DNA from 4 places in the Micromonospora sp. RB23 genome. Region 4 is predicted to be linked to each of the others. Evidence: riboswitches for the same ligand, from Rfam matches in the RefSeq annotation. Region 4 holds a riboswitch; each other region holds the start of a gene.

Region 1 (3,997 bases), 3.0 Mb from region 4:
CGCCGTCGCGATCGGCGTGTTCATCCTGCCGCGCACCTGGCGGCTGGGGCGCGCCGCAGTCCGCATCCTCGTGCAGGCCGCCCCGGAACACCTCCAGGTCACCGCCGTGCACGACCGCCTGGCCGCGGTGCCCGGGGTGGTCGAGGTGCACGACCTGCACGTCTGGACGCTCACCTCGGGCATGGAGGTGGCCTCCGCACACCTGACGATGGCACCCGGCGCGGAGGTCGGCGCGGTGCTCACCGCGGCGCGTACCGCCCTGCGGGACGACTTCCGCATCGAGCACGCCACGCTGCAGACCGAGCCCGGGGCCGCTCCGGGCGCGTGCGGCTCCGTCGAGTGGTGAGGTCGTCCAGGGTCAGCCGTCGGCGCGCTCGTCTGTGACCGCACGGCACCGGGGTCACCGCCCTGCGCGAGGCAGGACGATGACCCCGGGCGATGCCGCCCCTTGGCGAGGGCGGTGCGGCGCGGTCAGGAACGAGTACCGACAGCGGCGGCGAAGATGTGCAGGCTGGGCGTTCCCGCCTGCACGGGAGCGACCCCCGCGACCGGCAGCTTCACCCGGGCGACGGTCTTGCCCGAAGCCAACGGCACGGTGACACCGAACACCGCGCTCGGGCTGTCGTAGCGGGTGTTGCCCTGCCGGTTCTGGTAAGCGGCAGCGGCCACCAGCGTGGTGGGCGCGGCGGGTGTCGCCGTCACGAACCAGTCCGGCGACGTCAGGGTGAACGCCTGCGTCGTGCCGTCGGTGTACGTGATCGTGCCGGTGCCGGACGCCTGGCCGTGAGCCGCCGAGAAGAGGAAGGCGAGGGTGTTACCGGAACCGGACACCGTGACGCTCTGGCCGGTGGCGATGACGTTGTCCAGCTGCCCGGTGCCGGCGCTCGACGGCCAAGTGAGCTTGACGCCGTTGAGGGTGACCGTCCCACCGCGGACCAGTTTGGCAGTCGCCAGAGCCTCGGCGGAGAAGCTGGCGCCCCCGCCGTCGAAGTCCGCCGGGTTGGTGTTGGCATCGGCGGAGACTGCCACGTTGTTGACCGCCTGGGCCAGGGTGAGCGGTGCCGGAACCGGTGCGCCGGAACCGAACAGGGTGAGCGGGATGGCGTTCGCCATCGCCTCCATACCCAGGTCGTTGGGGTGCAGGTGGTCGCCCGAGTCCATGTCCGGCCGGAACTTCGTCGGGGCTGACGGATCATGGGTGGCGGCGTCGAAGTCGACGTACGCGTCGCAACCGGAACCCGAGCTACGGACGAAGGTGTTGTACTCGCTGCGCGCCGTCTCGTCGGACGCGGTCCAGGACCAGTGACCCTCGAACGGGGTCAGCGTGGCGCAGTAGAAGGCGACGCCGGCGCCGTGAGCCTTGGCGATGAGCTGCCGGAGCCCGTTGATCAATTGGGTGCCGGTCGGCGCGCCGTTGGCCAGGTCGTTGATCGGGTTGTCCGCGAAGATCACGGACCGTACCCCCGAACGGCCGAGGACGTCCCGGTCGAAGCGGTCCAGCGCGCTCGGTCCGGTCCCGACACCCAGGAGCTGGTTGCCCGCGATGCCCTCGTTCAGCACACCCACGGTTCGGCCGGACGCGTTGAGGCGGGCCGCCAGCAGGTTCGGGTACCGATGGTTGGTGTTGAAGGACGAGCTGTGCCCCTCGGTGATCGACGCGCCCAGCGTGACCACCGCGCCCGTCGCGGCGCTGTTGATCACCTCCAGGTCGGAGACGATGAAGTAGCTGCTGAACTGCTGGATGACCGACAGCGACTGCGCGCCGACGACGTTGCCGTTGGCCATGTACTGGTCGGAGAAGGCGAACTGCTTGCTGGAGACGTTCTCGGCCCTGGTGGGCGCGTAGAAGCTGATCGCCACGTCGGACTCGGCGAGCACCTGGAAGGAGACCGGGTCGCTGACCGCCTCGCCCCCGGCCGGGATGGTCACCGACGACCGGCCGCCGAAGGTCACCGCCCTGTCCGTGGACGACACGATCGACGCGCCGGAGGACCGACGTGCCACGTGGAAGTCCTGCAACGTCAGCGCCTTGGTGTTGAACACGTTGGACAGCCGGAGTCGCGCCTGCGTGCCACCGATGCTCGTGTGCACGATCTGGCGGGTCGTGGTCTGGGCGGGGAAGACCCCGCCGGCGTTCTCGTACGCCGCCGACCACGTACCGGTCCACCCGTCGGCTGCGGTTGCGGTTGTTGCCGTGGTCCCGGCGGACGCCGCCGTGCCCGCCGTACCGGGCTGAATGACGGCGGCCGCGGCAAGCACGGCAACCGCCGAGACAACCAACGATCTGCGAAGTTGCATTACTAGATCCATCTCGATAAGTCGATTGGCCTTTCGGCCCAAACAAAGGAACCTTATCGGCGGCGCGGGTGGTACAGGAGATCCCCGAAACGGGACGTCCGCTCCGCCACCCACGATGGGAGAGGGATCCCGCGGCAGGTGAATGACCGATGGTGGCAGCGGAGACACCTTCCGTCACATCGGCTGCACAGACCCCACCAGCACCGGTAGGCTCTGTCCCGGCCACCACCCGGCGGCGCCTCCCGGCGCCGGTGGCGGCCGCCGCCTAATCGCCCGCCAGGGCGAACCGGGGAACCATGTTCCTGGGGTGCATCCGCGTCAGCGGTAGGGATCTTCCGTCCCGAACCCGTCAGCTAACCCGGTCGGCGGCTGACGGAAGGACATGCGTAGTGGCACCAGCACGACCACCCGCCGCCCGACTGGCGGCACTGATCGTCATGATGGTCACCCTCGGCGTCGCGCTCCCGATCGGCGCCGCCACCGCCGCTCCCCCCGCCGGCCTGCAGGCCGCCGCGGCGCCGGACGGCGACGAGGAGGGCGGCACCCCCGCGCTGCGGGCCCAGCTCGAAGCGGCCAGCAAGGGTTACCTCGACGCGAAGCGCGCCCTGGACACCTCCATCCAGCGGCAGCAGCAACTCGCGGTCAAGCTCAAGACCACCGAGGCCGAGATGACCGTGCGCAACGGCAAGGTCGGCGAGATCGCCGGCGTGGCGTACCGCACCGGTCGACTCAGCACCGTCTCGGCCCTGCTCAACAGCAACACCCCCGAGGGCTTCATGGACCGGGCGGCCGCCCTCGACGTGGTGGCCGCCAACGAGGACCGGGTGCTGCGCGACCTGCACGTCACCCGGGACGAGGCGAACCGCACCCGCGTCGCCCTCGACGGCGAGATCCGCGAGCAGCGCAAGCAGGTCGAGGTGATGGCCAAGCGCAAGGAGCAGGCCGAGCGGGCCCTGACCGTCGCCAACAACAAGGCACGCACCACCGCCGCCGACACCGGCTCCAACCGTGGCACCTCCACCGCCAACGCCCAGCCCGCCCCCCGCAACTCCGACGGCTCCTGGCCGTCCGAGTCGTGCAGCATCAACGACCCCACCCCGGCCAGCAGCTGCATCACCCCCCGAACCCTGCACGCGCTCAACCAGGCCAAGGCCGCCGGGTTCACCCGGTACGTCTCCTGTCACCGCAACGGCGGCTCAGGCGAGCATCCCAAGGGCCGGGCCTGCGACTTCGCCGCGCAGAAGGGCGGCTTCGGCGGGGTCGCCACCGGCGGCGACAAGACGTACGGCAACAACCTGGCCGCGTACTTCATCCGCAACGCCGACCGGCTCGCGGTGCTCTACGTGATCTGGTTCAAGCAGATCTGGCTTCCCAGCAGCGGCTGGAAGTCGTACAGCGGGGGGAACGGCGACCCCTCCAGCGACCACACCAACCACGTGCACCTGTCGGTGTACTGACCGTCGGAGCCGTCCGGGGTACGTCAGCGGGCGTACCCCGGACGTCGTCGGCGGTCGGACGACGACGCGGGGTCGGGCCGGGAGCATTCGGGTATGCCGCGAATCGCGCCCACCACCCGCAAGGCCCTGCTCACCCTGCACCTGGTCACGTCCCTCGGCTGGCTCGGGGCCGATCTGGTGCTGCTCACCCTCGGCATCGCCGCGCAACGCGGCGCTGATCCGGCCGTGGTCTACCCGGTCGC
Region 2 (3,997 bases), 2.1 Mb from region 4:
CGGCGTGCCAGGCGACGTCCTTGGTCCGGACGTGCTGGGCGATGTGCCCGTCGACCGAGCGCAGCGAGTAGTGCCAGCTCACGTAGGTCGGGTCCTGGACGAGTTGCAGGGTGGTCGCCCAACTCGCCTCGGTGTCGTGGATGACGATGTACTCGATCTTCTGCCGGCCGGGCCGGTCGGACAGGTCGTGGTTGCCGTAGTCGCCGTCGCCGAATGCCGCGTAGGGGGCGGGGATCCACTCGCAGGACACGGTGCGGGGGCACTCCAACCCGTCCGGGCGGGCGAGTTGTCGCAGGCCGAGCCGGTCCAGCCAGGACCGCTCGGGTCGTACCGCGCGGGCCGGCAGCGTGACCCGCTGGCCGTCGTCGGTCAGCCGCGTCTCGCCCGCGCCGATCGTGGTGAAGACCTCGTCGGCGAAGGCCGCCGCGGCGTCGGCGCTGTCCGCGCCGGCGTAGCGGGCCACCGCGCCGTACCAGGTGGCCGGGTCGGTGCCGGCTCCGACCGGGGCGCCGACCTCCCGTTGGTACGCGGCCAGCAGCGCCGCCCCGCCCCGGATGTTCGTCGCCGGGTCGGTGCGTAGCGCCTCGACGGTGGCGCCGGTCAGTGTGGCGGCCGCGTCCACGGTCTGTAGCGCGGCGGTCGGGGGCGCGTCCTCGGTGGCGGGCGCGGGCGCGAGAGCGCGACGGGAGTCGTCGCCGCGCGGGTCCTCTCCCGGGGTGTCGTGGTGGCCGCGCCGGGGTAGGGCGGCCACGTGTCGGGCGTCGGTCAGGTGCATCGGGCCGTAGCCGCCGCTGGTGCTCGGCGTGCCGGCGTTGCTGTCCCAGCGGGACTCCAGGTAGGAGACGCCGAGCAGCACGCCGACGGGTACGCCGTACTCGGTCGCGGCGGCGGCGTACTGCTGTTGGCGGTCCGTGATGGGAGCCGCGGAGGCCGGGCCGGCGGGCAGCGGCACGGCCGCCGTGGCGGTGACGAGTGCGACGGCGAGCAGGGTCGGACGTTTCATCGAACTCCCTACATGTGAACTGGTGTCGGTCCGGTCACCTTCGCGCCGCCCGGGAGTCCGCGTCAATACCTTTCCATGTATCAAAACATGCGGAAAGAAACCTTCACCTCCGCTCGATGGACCGCTCCGATCGGTACGGAGTGTCACGGCCGCACGGGTTGCGGATCGGTAACGGCCGTCTCTACTCTGGTCATTCGTCGGCCCGGTAGCAGGTCTGCCCACCCCGGGCGGTAACGGACCGACACCGCCGAGTCGCTCGCGAGCGAGCCGGGGACCCACGTTCCCCGGGGTGAATCCGCAGTCACTGCGGTAGGGCGCCCACTTCCCGCCCGAACCCGTCAGCTAACCCGGTAGGCGGTCAGGAAGAAGGAGTACGGAACCCGGTGGCCCTCCAAGCCCCGCGGCCGTCGTCCGGACGGTCGGCTCCGGCCGACCCGACGTCGACCGTGCCGCGTCCACGCTGGTCCCGCTTCACCACCGCCCTCGCCGCCCTGGTCGGCGTCGCCGTCGTCCTGACCGGCAGCGCCACGGTGGCCCACGCCGACCCGTCCGTCGCCGAGATCGAACGACAGATCGACGAGGACTGGAACAAGCTCGAACCGATCATCGAGCGGCACAACGCCACCCGTACCGACCTGGCCCTCAAGCGCAAGCAGGCCGACGCCCTCGCCGCCCGCATCGCGCCGCTGGAGCGCCAGGTCGACGCCGCGATGGACAAGGTCAGCGCGCTGGCCGTCCGGGCGTACATGGGTGAGAACCTGTCGACCGTCAACACGATGCTCGGCAGCCGGTCGCCCAGCGAGATGGTCGGTCAGCTCGAGATGCTCGACCGCTTCGCCCACAACCAGCAGGAGGACGTCCGTCAGGTCGCCGACCTGCGCAACGAGCTGGCCCGGCAGAAGGCGCCGCTGGACGAGATGGTGGCCCAGCTGACCCGTACCGAGGCCCAGTTGGCGGCGAAGAAGAAGCAGATCAACGAGGAGATCGACCGGCTGCAGAAGCTGCGCCTCAAGGTGTACGGCAACGGCGGCGGCGGTCCGCTGCGCCCCGCGCCCTGCCCGGCCAGCTACCCCGGAGGCGGTGCCGGTATCGCGGTCAAGTTCGCCTGCGCCCAGATCGGCAAGCCGTACGTGTGGGGCGCCGAGGGGCCGAACTCGTACGACTGCTCCGGTCTGATGCTGGCCGCCTGGGCGAAGGCCGGTGTGTCGCTGCCGCACAACGCCGCCGCGCAGAGCCGGGTGACCAGGAACGTCAGCAAGGGCGACCTGCGCCCCGGTGACCTGGTCTTCTACTACAGCGACATCCACCACGTCGGCATGTACGTCGGCAACGGCTGGGTGGTGCACGCCTCCCAGGCCGGTGTGCCCGTCAAGATGAAGAGGGTCGACGACGGGCCCATCCACAGCTACGGCCGACCCGGCTGACCGACGCCGGACACGGTCAGGGCCCGTCGCGATCCGCTCGCGGCGGGCCCTTCGTCGTTTAGCTCCCGGTGGGAACGGCCGCTACCGCGTCGGCCAGGCGCGCCAGTTCTGCCAGGAGCGACTCGGCGTCGGCCCCCGCTGGCCCTGGTAACGCGACCCGTAGACCACCGAGCCGTACGGGTGCTCGGCCGGCGACGAGAGTCGGAAGATGCAGAGCTGACCGATCTTCATGCCCGGCCAGAGGGTGATCGGCAGGTTCGCCACGTTGGACAGCTCCAGCGTGACGTGCCCGGAGAAGCCCGGGTCGATGAACCCGGCGGTGGAGTGGGTGAGCAGCCCGAGGCGGCCCAGTGAGCTCTTGCCCTCCAGTCGGCCGGCGAGCTGGTCACCGAGCGAGATCACTTCAAGCGTGGAGGCGAGCACGAACTCCCCCGGGTGCAGCACGAACGGCTCGCCGTCGGGCACCTCGACCACCGAGGTCAGGTCGTCCTGCTGCATGGCCGGGTCGATGTGGGTGTAGAGATGGTTGTTGAAGACCCGGAACAGCCGGTCGAGTCGTACGTCGATGCTGGAGGGTTGGACCAGGGTGGGCTCGAACGGCTCCAGGCCCAGCGTGCCGGCCTTGATCTCGGAGACCAGGTCACGGTCGGAGAGCAGCATCGGACCACCATAGCGAGGTGGGCGGTGACCAGCGTGTCGAGGTCGCTCCTCGTACATTTGTTCGATAGAATGCCCGCATGGCTTCCTGGTCCGATTTCGCCGCAGACGAGCCCCGCCTCGCCGACGGCATCCGCGTTCTCCTGCAGCAGTACGGGCCGGGCTTCGGCTACCTGGCCACGGTCCGTGCCGACGGTGGGCCCCGGGTCCATCCGGTCTCCCCGGTCATCACCGACGAGGGTCTGTTCTGCTTCATCATCGACTCGCCGAAGCGCCGTGACCTCGAACGGGACGGCCGATACGCGCTGCACTCGTTCCCGCCGGAGGAGAGCGACGACGAGGCGTACGTGGCGGGCCACGCCTGGCCGGTCACCGACCCGGTGCGGGTGGCCCGGCTGGCGCAGAGCGCCCGGGCGGAGCCGCGGGTCGACTGGCGGCTGTTCGAGTTCACCGTCGACGTGGCAATGCTGACCCGTCGCGACCAGCACGGCCTGGGCATCGCCGTCGGGCACCCGGCCGTCCAGGTCTGGCTCGATCCGCACACCCCACCCGCGGCGACCGCGCCCGCGGCCGTACCGCAGACGCGCCCGACCCGTCGCAGCCGTGACGTCCAGTGCACGGCCGCCTGACCACGGTCCTGGGGAAAAACGCCGGTGCCGGCTCCGTCGACGGAGCCGGCACCTGGTGTACGCGAGGAGAGCTACGCCGCGCGGTACGCGTTCCATGCGGTCAGCATGCGGCTCGCCTGACCCGCGGTGAACTGGTACATGCACGAGTCGTAGGTGTAGTCCATGAAGTTGGTGATCGGGTCCAGGCCGGTCGCCGAGCAGGTGTTCCGTCCGGTCGGGCACTCGTACGCCGGGGACGCCTCGGCCGGGGTGTCGCTGACACCGTCGCCGGAGCCGCCACAGCC
Region 3 (3,997 bases), 690 kb from region 4:
GCGTGGCCCGGACGAAGTTCCTGGCGAAGGTGGCCAGCGGGGTGGCCAAGCCGGACGGGCTGCTGGTCGTCGCCCCCGAAGCCGAGATGGCGTTCCTGCATCCCCTGCCGGTGGAACGGCTCTGGGGCGTCGGGCCGGTCACCGCCGCGAAGCTGCGGGATCGCCGGATCCGTACCGTCGCGGACGTGGCCCGGCTCGGCGAGGCCGCGCTGGTGTCCCTGCTCGGGGCGGGCGCCGGCCGACACCTGCACGCCCTCGCCCACAACCGCGACCCCCGGGCGGTGCAGGTGGGCCGCCGCCGGGGCTCGATGGGCGCGCAGCACGCGTTGGGTCGCAGCCCGCATGCGCCAGCGGAGCTGGACGCCATCCTGGCGGGCCTGGTCGACCGGGTCACCCGGCGGATGCGGGCGGCCGGGCGGTCCGGACGCACCGTGGTGCTGCGACTCCGCTTCGGCGACTACACCCGCGCCACCCGCTCGCACACCGTGCGCAAGGCGACCGCGGACACCACTTTGCTGCTCGCCGCCGCGCGGACGCTGCTGCGGGCCGCCCTGCCGGAGATCGACCGGCGCGGCGTCACCCTGCTCGGCGTCTCGGTGGGCAACCTGGACGACAACCCGGTGCAGCCGGAGCTGCCGTTCCAGGCCGACACCGGGGCCGACCTGGACGCTGCGGTGGACGCGGTCCGTGACCGCTTCGGCTCGACGGCGCTCACCCGGGCGGTGCTCCTGGGCCGCGCCCCCGGGGTCGAGATGCCGCTATTGCCGGACTAGAAGTCACCGGCTGGTGCGACCGGAGACACATCACAGCAGGTCGGCGGTTTAGCCGATCGCACATGGGTGAAATCTTGGGGTGGAAAGCCTGACGAGGGGGGCCCATGTCCGACGAGACCAGCAACCGACCGAGCCGTCGTGCCGAACGCCCGCACGACGTGACCGACCCGCTGCTCTGGCAGCTCGCGGTCGACGTGCTCGACGCGCACGAGCCTGACGACGAGGGTCACTGCCGCAATCTCCAGTGCGCCGGCCAGTCCTGGCCGTGCACGGCGCGTACGACCGCCGAGCAGTCGTTGCGACTGGCCCGCGGCGTCCCCGACGCGGCCGAGAGGGCCGTCGACGGCCACGGGGCCGCCACCGGCTGGCCGGCCGAGGCGGTCGCGCCGACGCCGCGCCGGGGCTGGAACGGCGACGTGATGGCCCGCCGCGAGGCGAGGACGGCCGCCTCCGCGGCGTGACGCGTTCCGCGAGGACAGCGCCAGACGAACGAACGCTCGGCCGGTGACCCGGCCGAGCGTTCGTCTGTCGTACGTCAGAGCGCGAGGCGCTGCCCCGGGAAGATCAGGCCCGGGTCCGCGCCGATCAGCTGACGGTTGCGCTCGTACAGGGCCTGCCAGCCGCCGCTGCGGGGGTGCCGCTCGGCGATCTCCGACAGGGTGTCCCCCGCCGTGACCACGTACGTGTCACCGCTGGCCACCGGCGCGGTCCGCTCGTGATTACGGGTCGCCGGTTGGTCACCCCGCGACGACCGCTCCTTGCCGGCGGTGGACTTCGACGAGCCGGTCGACGACTTCGTCGAGGGCTTCGCGGTGGACTTCGTCGAGGAGCCGCCCGACGAGCCGCCCTTGCGGCCGCAGGTCGGCCACGCGCCGATGCCCTGCCCGTCGAGCACCTTCTCGGCGATCGCGATCTGCTCGCCACGGCTGGCGAGGTCGGCGCGGGCGGCGTACTTCTTGCCGCCGTAGCCGGCCCAGGTGCCCTGGGAGAACTGCAACCCGCCGTAGTAGCCGTTCCCAGTGTTGATCTTCCAGTTGCCGCCGGACTCGCACTGGGCGATCGCGTCCCAGTTGACGCCGGCCTGGGCCGGGGCCGCCGGTCCGAAGAGGGCGACGGCGCCGGTGACCGCGCCGACGGCCAGGGTGCCGACGGCGACGCGGCGGGTGGTGACCCGTCGATGACGGGGGGTGTACGCAGACGTCATGGAACTTTCCTCCACGCCGGCGAGGTGAGCTGTCGGGTTCGGGCCGAGGAGCCCGGCCGCGCGGTGGCGGCTTCACCCCGAGGTGACATGCACCGAGGAACGTTGGGTCCCCCGCTCCTGCCCGGGTTCTGTTTCCGACGACCGGGGGCAGGATTTGGCGTTGCCGGTCGCGGCGTCCACGGTGGCGGACCCGACCGACGGTAGGCACGGTGGGTGACAGTCGCCCACCGCTTGTGAAGTTGTTCACCGGCTCACGCGGCGCGCCTTCCCCAGCGGTTGCGGACGACGTGCACCTGTGCACCGACCATGGTGGACCGTTTCCGATCAGGCGGCGTTCGCGTCCGGCAGCGGCCGGCGGGCCATCAGTCAATCGGCGCCCGCCGGCCGCGAGCGACTACAGGGTGCGCGCCAGCCGGTCGGCGAGCGTACGGGTGAACCGGGCCGGGTCCGCCAGCTCGCCGCCCTCGGCGAGGACTGCCAGCCCGTACAGCAGTTCGGCGGTCTCGGTCAGGGCCGGGCCGGAGTCGCCCTGCTCGTGGGCCTTGCGCAGCCCGGCGACGAGCGGGTGACCAGGATTGATCTCCAGGATCCGCTTGGTCGAGGGGACCTCGTGCCCCATCGCCCGGTACATCTTCTCCAGCGTCGGCGTGAGGTCGTGCGCGTCACCCACCACACAGGCCGGTGAGGTGGTCAGCCGCGACGACAGGCGGACCTCCCGGACACTGTCGGCAAGGGTGGTGCCCAACCACTCGACGAGCGCGGCGAACTCCTGCCGCTGCTGCTCGCGCTCGGCCTCGGCCTGCTGCTTCTCCTCGTCGGTGTCCAGGTCGACCTGGCCCTTGGCGATCGAGCGCAGCGGACGGCCGTCGTACTCGCCGACCCGCTCGACCCACACCTCGTCGACCGGGTCGGTGAGCAGCAGCACCTCGTGGCCCTTGGCCCGGAACGCCTCCAGGTGCGGGGAGTTCTCGATGGTGGTCCGGGAGTCGCCGGTGGCGTACCAGATGTCGGTCTGGCCGTCCTTCATCCGCGAGACGTAGCCGGCCAGGTCGGTGGGCTCCGCCGCGTCGTGGGTGGAGGCGACCGACAGGATCTCCAGCAGGGTGTCGCGGTTGTCGGCGTCGTCGATCAGCCCTTCCTTGACCACCGCGCCGAACTCGGTCCAGAAGGTGCGGTAGCGCTCGGCGTGGTTGGCCTTGAGGTCCTTGACGGTGGCGAGGACCTTCTTGACCAGGCGGCGGCGGACGATCTGGATCTGCCGGTCCTGCTGGAGGATCTCCCGGGAGATGTTCAGCGACAGGTCGTGCGCGTCGACGACGCCCTTGACGAAGCGCAGGTAGGTGGGGACCAGCGCCTCGCAGTCGTCCATGATGAACACGCGCTTGACGTAGAGCTGCACGCCGCGGCGACCCTGCGGGGAGAACATGTCCAGCGGGGCGTGGCTGGGCAGGAACAGCAGCGCCTCGTACTCGAAGGTGCCCTCGCCCTTCATGTGCACGACCTCGAGAGGGTCGGCCCAGTCGTGGCTGACGTGCTTGTAGAACTCGTTGTACTCGGCGGCGTCGACCTCGTCGCGGGGACGCGCCCACAGCGCCTTCATCGAGTTGAGGGTCTGCACCTCGCTGGTGGCCGCCTCGCCCTCGGCGCCCGGGCGCTCGACGGTCATCCGGATCGGCCACGCGATGAAGTCGGAGTAGCGCTTGACGATCTCGCGGATCGTCCACTCGGCGGTGTAGTCGTGCAGGTTGTCCTCGGTGTCGGCCGGCTTGAGGTGCAGGGTCACCGCGGTGCCCGCCGGCGCCTCGTCGACGGACTCGATCGAGTAGGTGCCTTCGCCGCTGGACTCCCAGCGGGTGCCGCCGGTCTCACCGGCCTTGCGGGTCAGCAGGGTGACCCGGTCGGCGACCATGAACGCGGCGTAGAAGCCGACGCCGAACTGCCCGATCAGCTCCTGCGAGGCGCGGGCGTCGGCGGATTCGCGTAGCTGGCGCAGCAGCTCGGCGGTGCCGGACTTGGCGAT
Region 4 (3,997 bases):
GGCCTCGCCGTCCACCATCGGGTCGTTCGCCCTCGCGGAGCCGCTCGCACCGTCAACCGCGGCCCTCACCACAGTCCTCGCCGACCGCGCCGTCACCGGCCGGGGCGCTCCCGAGAGGGCCGCCGAGGACCCCGCCGCGAAGGTCCGCGCCGACGCCCCGTCGGCGCGGTCGGTCGACCCGCAGCCCGCCCTGCACCGTGGTCCGGACGCGCTGCCCCGCCCACCGGCGGGCGTGACCTCGGCGTGCACGGGATCGGAGCGGCCACTCCAAGCCGCCGGCTCGGCCAGCCGGGCCTCCCGCGCGCCGCCCGCCTAGCGAGTCGGTCACCCGGGGCGGCACGCCGTCCCGCGAGCGCCGGATTATGGCGCGCCGAGCCCTCCACCACCGGCAGCGTCGCCAGGCCGAGCGCCCCCGTCACCGCACCTGACGACACACCGCCCGCACCCGCCCGTGCGGCATTTAATCGCTGACGTGCTCATGCCGAGGTGCCGACCATGGAAACCGTCGTCTTCTATGAATTCCTGACCGAGGTGCCCCAGGCCGCCGCCATCTGGTCGGCCCTGTTCCTGCTGGCGCTGACGGTCCTCGCCGTCCTGGTGGCCCGCCCGGAGCGGGACTCGCCCGGGGCCGACCCCACGCCGCCGGCACCCACCGCCCGCGAGACGGCCGCCGCCGAGATCGCCGACCTGCGGCGATACGCCGAGGAGGTGGCCGTGGCCGCGCTCCGGGCGGCGCGTACCGCCCGACGCCGCCGCGCTGACTGGCTGGCCGCTCAGGACGAGGCGCAGCGGGCCTGGACGGCGTACGACGCGGCGGACACCGCGGCCCGCCGGGTCGCCACCGCCGGGGCGCTGCCGACACCTCGTACCCCGCACACCCCCGCCGAGTACGCGGCCCGGGAGCGCTATCTGCACCGTGCCGCCATGGCGGCACACTGGCGGGGGGAGTTGACCATGGCTCAGCTCGGCGACGTGTTCGGGCGCCGGCGCGGCTGGAACCCCCGCCGGCACCCGGTCGAGCAGGAGGTGCTGCTCATCCGGGCGATCCGTGACGCGAGGCTGGCCGAGCACCGGACGGCCGTCGAGCGGGAGCGGTCGGCCTGGCGGGACGCGGAGATGGCCGCGGAGTCGGCGCGCGCCCTCGCCGAGGAGGCGTACGCGGCGGCGCTCCGGTCGCGGCCGACCCCGGTGCCGTCACGGCGCACGGCGTCCCGGGCGTCGCGTACGGCTGTCGTGGCGCGCTGGCGTCCCGCCCGGGCCGGTTGAGCCCGATCCGTTATGTGAGGCGGGTCACCGGCCGGGGAAATCGGGCGACGGGCATCATCGGCGGCCATTGCGCCCGCGATTGTGGCGGCGTTACCGGCGGCCTGTCCGGTTGTGGACCGCAGGTGCCGGCGGAACCGGTTGTGCCATCGAGTCACGTCAGCGGCAAAACGCGCAGAAATTGCGGGGCCAAGCCATGTTTACGCAGGTCGGCACGGCTTGGCAGAGTGCGTGGCGACCAGTACTGTCGTCCCGTCCGGTGCGGTAACCGATCGCAGGAGGCGACGCCGCGCCGACCCGCTCAATCGTGATCAACGAACCGGGGACCCACAGAAAGTCCGGGGTGAATCCGCGAGCCACGGCCCGCGGTAGGGCGATCTTCCCGCCCGAATCCGTCAGCTAACCCGGTAGGCGGTGACGGAAGGAGTTCCATCCTCGTGCAGCACCCCTCGACCCCCTCTTTGTTCCTTCGCCTCCACGGCGACGCGGTGTCCCCGCTCACCCACCTCGTGACGGTGAGCTGACCCCCGGGTCACCGCCCTTCCCGCCCGGCCGCGCCGGGCGCTCCCCTGAGCGGCTCATCATCCGCGGGCCACCGCCCGCGCGCTGACGCCTGCCCGAATGCCGGTCGAGCCCGGTGTGCCGCTCTCCCTGTGAACCGTGGAGGACCTCGTGAAGCACACCCTGCAACGCCAGCTCCGTCGCCTCGCGACCGAGCGTCCGTACCAGATCGTCGCCGCTTCCGCCGCGGCTCTCGCGATCGCCACCGCCACCGGCGCCCTGGTCGCCGGCGCCGACGACGCCCCCGCCGGCCAGCGCACCCCGACCACGGTCGCCGAGATGCGCAGTGACACCGTCGCCTCCCGTGGCGAACTCCGGTCCGCGGCCCCGTCGGCGAGCGCCGCGCCGAGCACCGCCGCCCCGGCCACCAGCGCCGCGTCCCCCGCCGCGAAGGCCACGAGCAACCCGGACCTGACCCGGAAGCCGACGCCGCCCAAGCCGCCGGCCACGAAGGTCCTCGACTACGACTACGAGGCGCAGAACACCTACTACAACTGCGGCCCGGCGGCCACCCGCAACGCGCTCAGCGCCACCGGCATCGACCGTACGCAGGAGGAGCTCGGCGCCGAGCTGGGCACCACCGAGATGGGCACCAACTCGGCCGAGGACACCACCCGGGTGCTCAACGCCGAGGTGAAGGGCTCCCCGTACCGCACCCGGATGTTCGCCGGCACGCCCAGCTCCGCCCAGATCGACCGCCTGCAGGCGGACGTCGTCAAGGCCATCACCGACGGTCGCGGCGTCGTGGCCAACGTCGTCGGCGACGCCACCGACACCAACGGCGGCTGGCACTCCTACGGCGGCGGGCACTACATCGCCGTCGTCGGCTACAAGGACAACGGCCGTACCGTGCGGATCGCCGACTCGGCGAACGCCGCCGACCCGGCCTACTGGGTCACCACGATCGACCTGGCCAACTGGATCGCCACCCGGGGTTACTCCGCCTGACCGAGGCGCGACATCCCACGACGCCACGGGCGCCGTCTCCCACGAGGGGCCGGCGCCCGTGGCGTTCCCCGTGTCGACGCGCGACGCCGGTGAGCGGCTCTCGTACCGGGGCGCGAACCGTGGGAGACTGCGGCCGTGGTGGATGAACCGGGTGGTCACGCCGGCCGTGAGCCGATCCTGTTGCTGCTGCACGGCATGGGGGCGACGGGTGACGTGTGGCTGCCCTGGGCGCCCCTTCTGGAGCAACACTGGCCCGGTCGGTGGCTGGCGCCCGATCTCGCCGGTCACGGCTGGTCGGCGCCGCTGTCGTCGTACTCCTTCGAGGGTTTCGCCCAGCGGGTCGCGCAGGGCCTGGCCTCCGACGACCGCATCGTCGTGCTCGGCCACTCGCTCGGTGGCGTGGTCGGCCTGGCGCTGGCGGCCCGCGCCGCCGGGCTGCCGGTGGACGCGGTGGTGGGGCTGGGCATCAAGGCCGTGTGGTCACCCGCCGAGCTGGCCCGTGCCGCGGAACTGGCCGCCCGGCCGGTGGGCTGGTTCACCAGCCGCACCGAGGCTGCCCGTCGGTACCTGAAGGTCGCCGGCCTCACCGGTCTGGTCCTCCCGGACCATCCGATGGTCGACGCCGGTCTGCGTCAGGTAGACGGTCGGTGGCGGCTCGCGATGGACAATGCCGCGTTCGCCGTCGGTGCGCCCGACCTGGCCGCGCTGCTCGCGTCCACCGACGTGCCGGTGGTGCTGGCCCGCGGTGAGCACGACCCGATGGTCACGGACGCGCAGCTCAAGGAGTACGGCGTACCGGTCGCCACGTTGCCCGGCCTCGGGCACAACGCGCATCTGGAGGATCCCGCTGCCGTGCTGGAGCTGCTGGACCCGTACCGCTGATCGGTCAGGCAGGTTCGGGCACCGGTAGTTCCCGGGCCGACGTCAGCTCCCGGCGGGCGGCGGCCAGGAACCCCTCGGCGTACGACTCGGCGGGGAAGTCGCCCAGGTAGCGGCGGCGGGTGACCCAGCGCGCGTCGGCCAGCGGGTCGGTGTCCAGCAGGGCCGTGAGTACGGCGTCCACGTTGGACATGTCGCGCCGCAGCACGTAGCCGGACCCGGCCAGCGGGAAACGTTCGGCGAACCGGTCGCCCTCGTCGCCCATGTCGGTGAGCGCGTACGGCTTCCCGGAGTAGAGGTAGTCGGAGATTACGCCGGAGACGTCGGAGATCAGCGCGTCCGAGCG

What was found. A riboswitch is a leader RNA that binds a small molecule or an ion and turns the genes downstream of it on or off. The one in region 4 is predicted to bind cyclic di-AMP.
Region 1: linked by a shared signal. The riboswitch ahead of ACTFTM_RS24595 (coiled-coil domain-containing protein) and the one ahead of ACTFTM_RS11065 (C39 family peptidase) in region 4 are both predicted to bind cyclic di-AMP.
Region 2: linked by a shared signal. The riboswitch ahead of ACTFTM_RS01510 (C40 family peptidase) and the one ahead of ACTFTM_RS11065 (C39 family peptidase) in region 4 are both predicted to bind cyclic di-AMP.
Region 3: linked by a shared signal. The riboswitch ahead of ACTFTM_RS14175 (transglycosylase family protein) and the one ahead of ACTFTM_RS11065 (C39 family peptidase) in region 4 are both predicted to bind cyclic di-AMP.

What each region holds. Positions count from the first base shown of each region.
Region 1 covers NZ_CM132111.1:5,424,124-5,428,120, forward strand. The annotation lists gene ACTFTM_RS24585 (cation diffusion facilitator family transporter) at 1-346, shown strand, start outside; gene ACTFTM_RS24590 (SGNH/GDSL hydrolase family protein) at 472-2,298, opposite strand; cyclic di-AMP (ydaO/yuaA leader) riboswitch at 2,551-2,682, shown strand; gene ACTFTM_RS24595 (coiled-coil domain-containing protein) at 2,688-3,755, shown strand; gene ACTFTM_RS24600 (hypothetical protein) at 3,849-3,997, shown strand, end outside.
Region 2 covers NZ_CM132111.1:341,969-345,965, forward strand. The annotation lists gene ACTFTM_RS01505 (N-acetylmuramoyl-L-alanine amidase) at 1-1,003, opposite strand, end outside; cyclic di-AMP (ydaO/yuaA leader) riboswitch at 1,239-1,374, shown strand; gene ACTFTM_RS01510 (C40 family peptidase) at 1,387-2,427, shown strand; gene dcd (dCTP deaminase) at 2,509-3,087, opposite strand; gene ACTFTM_RS01520 (pyridoxamine 5'-phosphate oxidase family protein) at 3,165-3,713, shown strand; gene ACTFTM_RS01525 (zinc metalloprotease) at 3,785-3,997, opposite strand, start outside.
Region 3 covers NZ_CM132111.1:3,100,793-3,104,789, reverse strand. The annotation lists gene dinB (DNA polymerase IV) at 1-773, shown strand, start outside; gene ACTFTM_RS14180 (hypothetical protein) at 878-1,234, shown strand; gene ACTFTM_RS14175 (transglycosylase family protein) at 1,309-1,977, opposite strand; cyclic di-AMP (ydaO/yuaA leader) riboswitch at 1,977-2,145, opposite strand; gene htpG (molecular chaperone HtpG) at 2,372-3,997, opposite strand, start outside.
Region 4 covers NZ_CM132111.1:2,408,372-2,412,368, forward strand. The annotation lists gene ACTFTM_RS11055 (hypothetical protein) at 1-316, shown strand, start outside; gene ACTFTM_RS11060 (hypothetical protein) at 496-1,266, shown strand; cyclic di-AMP (ydaO/yuaA leader) riboswitch at 1,552-1,692, shown strand; gene ACTFTM_RS11065 (C39 family peptidase) at 1,924-2,772, shown strand; gene ACTFTM_RS11070 (alpha/beta fold hydrolase) at 2,908-3,654, shown strand; gene ACTFTM_RS11075 (CDP-glycerol glycerophosphotransferase family protein) at 3,659-3,997, opposite strand, start outside.